DNA from 2 places in the Rhizobium sp. WSM1328 genome. Region 1 is predicted to be linked to the other one. Evidence: predicted binding sites of a transcription regulator. Region 1 holds the regulator's gene; the other holds the start of a gene.

Region 1 (2,200 bases):
CTTCATGCGTTCGCCGGTTGCCCGCGGCAGCATGCCGTATTCGGCCGTGACCCAGCCCTTGCCGGTATTGCGCAGCCATGGCGGCGTCTTTTCTTCGAGACTCGCCGTGCAGAGCACATGCGTGTCGCCGAACTTCACCAGGCAGGAGCCTTCCGCATGCTTGGAAAAATTGCGCTCGAACGAGACCTTGCGCATCTGGTCGATTTTTCTGCCTGAAGGCCGCATTCTTATCTCCTGGAGTTTATTTGACCGCTTCTACGATTGGCGGCGCTCATTTGCAAATTCCCTTTTGCCACGGGTCTTAGTTTGACTTACTTTTCGGGAAGTATCATCAGCACGGGTTCGAAAGCTTCATGGGCATCAGGTCGACGTCGGTTTCGGATGCCGTAGCTGCGCTGGACGAGCGCTCCAGGGAAATTTTTCGTCGCATCGTCGAAGGTTATCTGGAAAGCGGCGAGCCGCTCGGTTCGCGCAACCTGTCCCGTATCCTGCCGATGTCGCTGTCGCCGGCCTCGGTGCGCAATGTCATGAGCGATCTCGAAGAACTCGGCCTGATCTATTCGCCGCATGTCAGCGCCGGCCGGTTACCGACCCAGATCGGCCTGCGCTTCTTCGTCGACGCCTTCATGCAGGTCGGCGACCTCTCGGCCGAGGAACGCGCCAGCATCGACCGCCAGGTGCGGGCCGAAAGCGGCGGCAATCCCGTCGAATCGATGATGAACGAGGCAAGCCGCATGTTGTCGGGCATTTCGCGCGGCGCCGGCCTGGTCATCACCTCGAAAAGCGATCCGGTGCTGAAACATGTCGAGTTCATCCGGCTCGAACCGACAAAGGCGCTGGCCGTGCTCGTCGGCGATCACGATCAGGTGGAAAACCGCATCATCGAGCTGCCGGCGGGCGTCACCTCCTCACAGCTGACCGAGGCGGCGAATTTCCTCAATGCCCATATGTCCGGCCAGACCCTGCCGGAGCTTCGCAAACAATTAAGCCGGCTGAAGGACGACGTCCGTCACGAGCTCGATGCCCTGTCGCGCGATCTGGTCGAGCGCGGCATTGCCGTCTGGGCCGGCAGCCCGGACGAGGGAAAACCGACGCAGCTGATCATCCGCGGCCGCGCCAACCTGCTCGAAGGCCTCGCCGGCGCCGAGGACCTCGACCGGCTGCGCCTGCTGTTCGACGATCTCGAGAAGAAGGACAGCCTGATCGAGATCCTCAATCTCGCCGAAAGCGGTTCGGGCGTCCGCATCTTCATCGGATCGGAAAACAAGCTCTTCTCGCTGTCCGGCTCGTCGCTCATCGTCGCGCCCTATCGTGACGATGACGATCGCATCGTCGGCGCTGTCGGCGTCATCGGCCCGACGCGGCTCAATTATTCCCGCATCGTGCCGATGGTGGACTATACAGCCCAGCTCGTCTCCCGCCTTTCGCGCAACCAGCTTTGACGCCGCAACTGCCAAGCACGCGGAATTTTCGCTTCTTTGTCACGCAGACTTGATTTTTTTCGGTCAAACCTCGATATCGGGCGCATCTGAAGACACCAACCGGAGACCGTCATGACCGATGACACGACGAAAAACGGACCTGACGCAACTGCGGCGGATGCCGCAGCCGACGCTACCGCCTACGTCGAGAACGAAACTGCGCAGGAAGAGGCCGCCCAGCCGGACGCGCTTGAGCTTCTGAAAGCCGAAAACGGCGAACTGCGCGACCGCTATCTGCGCCTTGCTGCCGAGATGGACAATCTGCGCCGGCGCACCGAGCGCGAGGTGAAGGATGCCAAGTCCTATTCCGTCGCGGGCTTTGCACGCGACATGCTCGCCGTCTCGGACAATCTGCGCCGCGCGCTCGATGCCATCCCTCCGGAGACCAGGGCTGCGGCCGATGCCGGCCTGAGCACGCTGATCGAGGGTGTCGAGATGACCGAGCGCGCCATGCTGTCGGCTCTCGAGCGCCACGGCGTTCGCAAGCTGGAGCCGGTTGGCCAGAAGTTCGATCCGAATTTCCATCAGGCGATGTTCGAGGTACCGAACCCCGACGTGCCGAACAACACGGTCGTCCAGGTCGTGCAGGCAGGCTTCTCCATCGGCGAGCGCGTGCTGCGCCCGGCCATGGTCGGTGTCGCCAAGGGCGGCCCGAAGCCGGCGGAAGCCGAAACCAACTCCGTCTTCGACGAGAAAGACGCCTGAGAACACTTCCCTAG
Region 2 (2,200 bases), 510 kb from region 1:
TCGAACTGCATGCCTTCGACGACTTCGAGTTCGGTTTCGGCGGTCTTGGCTTCTTCAACCGTGATGACGCCTTCGTTGCCGACCTTCTGCATGGCTTCAGCAATGTCGAGACCGACCTGCTTGTCGCCATTGGCCGAAATCGTGCCGACCTGTGCAACTTCTTCCGAAGTCGAGATCTTCTTGGCCTTGGCCTGGAGATCCTTCACGACGTCGGCAACAGCAAGGTCGATGCCGCGCTTCAGGTCCATCGGGTTCATGCCGGCTGCAACGGCCTTGTTGCCTTCGCGAACGATCGCCTGGGCAAGAACGGTAGCCGTCGTGGTGCCGTCGCCGGCGATGTCGTTGGTCTTCGAAGCAACTTCGCGGACCATCTGGGCGCCCATGTTTTCGAACTTGTCTTCGAGTTCGATTTCCTTGGCGACGGAAACGCCGTCCTTGGTGATGCGCGGCGCGCCGAAGGACTTGTCGATGATGACGTTACGGCCCTTCGGGCCGAGCGTGACCTTCACTGCATCGGCGAGAATGTCGACGCCGCGCAGCATCTTTTCGCGCGCGGTGCGGCCAAACTTGATTTCTTTAGATGCCATATTCTTAACTCCTGAATTCGAGTTGTTCGGGCAAAGAGCCCGTCAGCCATTTCGGGAAAGCAGGTCGGCCGATCAGCCGATGATGCCCATAATGTCGGCTTCCTTCATGATCAGAAGGTCTTCGCCGTCGATCTTGACTTCGGTGCCGGACCACTTGCCGAACAGGATGCGGTCGCCAGCCTTGACGTCGAGTGCGACGACCTTGCCGGACTCATCGCGCGCGCCGGAGCCGACGGCGACGATTTCGCCTTCCTGCGGCTTTTCCTTGGCGGTATCGGGAATGATGATGCCGCCCTTGGTCTTGGCTTCGGACTCAACGCGGCGAACAACGACGCGGTCGTGAAGGGGGCGGAAGTTGGTGCTTGCCATTGTCTAATCCCTCGATCGAATGACATTCGCGGGCCGGATTGGCCCACATGGATAGATGTTAGCACTCCCTTGCGGTGAGTGCTAGCGACGAGCATTTAGGGATGGCTCCGAGAGGAGTCAATGAGAGCAATCACGAATTTTTGTGCCGGAATTGTGAAGATGCCGGAGAATAGTCGGAGATTGCGGCCAAAACCTCGGCGCAGCTGAACTTTGCCGAACTCGTCCGCGCTCGGCGATCTGCCGCTTCGCGATAATCGTCAAAACCCTTTGCCCTTCCGCTCCTCCGGATCGCCGTTCGAGCTCTACGCATTGGCCCGGCGGCGAAGAAAATGCCTTGCCATCGTCTTGCGCCTTTGCAATGTCACCGGTGACTGAAGCAAATCGGGAAATCGGAATGGCTAAGCGGATAGAAAACTTCTCGGAGATATCAGGTCGCTATGATGTGGTGCTCTGCGATGTCTGGGGCGTCGTTCACAACGGCGTCGATCCGTTCCCGAAGGCGGCCGCAGCCCTTGAAGCGGCACGCGAAAACGGCCTCGCCGTTGTCCTCATCACCAATTCGCCGCGCCTTTCCTGGCAGGTGGTCGATCAGTTGCGCCAGATCGGCGTTCCCGACAGTGCCTATGACAGGATCGTCACCTCTGGCGACGTCACGCGCGGGCTGATCGCCGAAGGGCCGAAGACCGTCTTTCTGCTCGGCCCCGAGCGCGACAAGGCGCTGCTCGAAGGCATTGGCGTCGAGCGCCGGCCGGCGGGCGAAGCGCAATCGCTGGTCTGCACCGGCTTTTTCGACGACGAGACCGAGAAGCCGGAGGATTACACCGACATGCTTCTCGATTTCAAAGCCCGCGACGTGCCGATGATCTGCGCCAATCCCGACCTCATCGTCGAGCGCGGCCATCGCATCATCCCTTGCGCCGGCGCCATGGCCGCCTATTACGAGCAGCTCGGCGGCAAAACCCGCATCGCCGGCAAGCCGCACCGGCCGATCTACGAGGCGACGCTTGCGGCTGCCCGCGAGCTTCGCGGCGATTTCCCGGTCGATCGCGTGCTGGCGATCGGCGACGGCATGCCGACCGACGTGCGCGGCGCCTTGAATTACGGCCTCGACCTCCTCTACATCAGCGGCGGTATCCACGCTAAGGAATATACTCTCAACGGCGAGACCGACGAGGCGATCCTCAACGCCTATCTCGAACGGGAAAACGCCGCGCCGAAGTGGTGGATGCCCCGCCTTGCATGAA

The links. Region 1 encodes HrcA, which represses chaperone genes, less so after heat shock. Its sites were predicted from a motif close to GTTAGCACTCNCNNNNNGNGAGTGCTAAC; they were not measured.
Region 2: groES (co-chaperone GroES) is a predicted target of HrcA. The motif match lies at 1,014-1,042, and genes of this name have one in related genera.

What each region holds. Positions count from the first base shown of each region.
Region 1 covers NZ_CM172788.1:5,511-7,710, forward strand. The annotation lists gene rph (ribonuclease PH) at 1-225, opposite strand, end outside; gene hrcA (heat-inducible transcriptional repressor HrcA) at 354-1,442, shown strand; gene grpE (nucleotide exchange factor GrpE) at 1,554-2,186, shown strand.
Region 2 covers NZ_CM172788.1:515,767-517,966, forward strand. The annotation lists gene groL (chaperonin GroEL) at 1-587, opposite strand, end outside; gene groES (co-chaperone GroES) at 660-956, opposite strand; gene AC2444_RS02540 (TIGR01459 family HAD-type hydrolase) at 1,351-2,199, shown strand.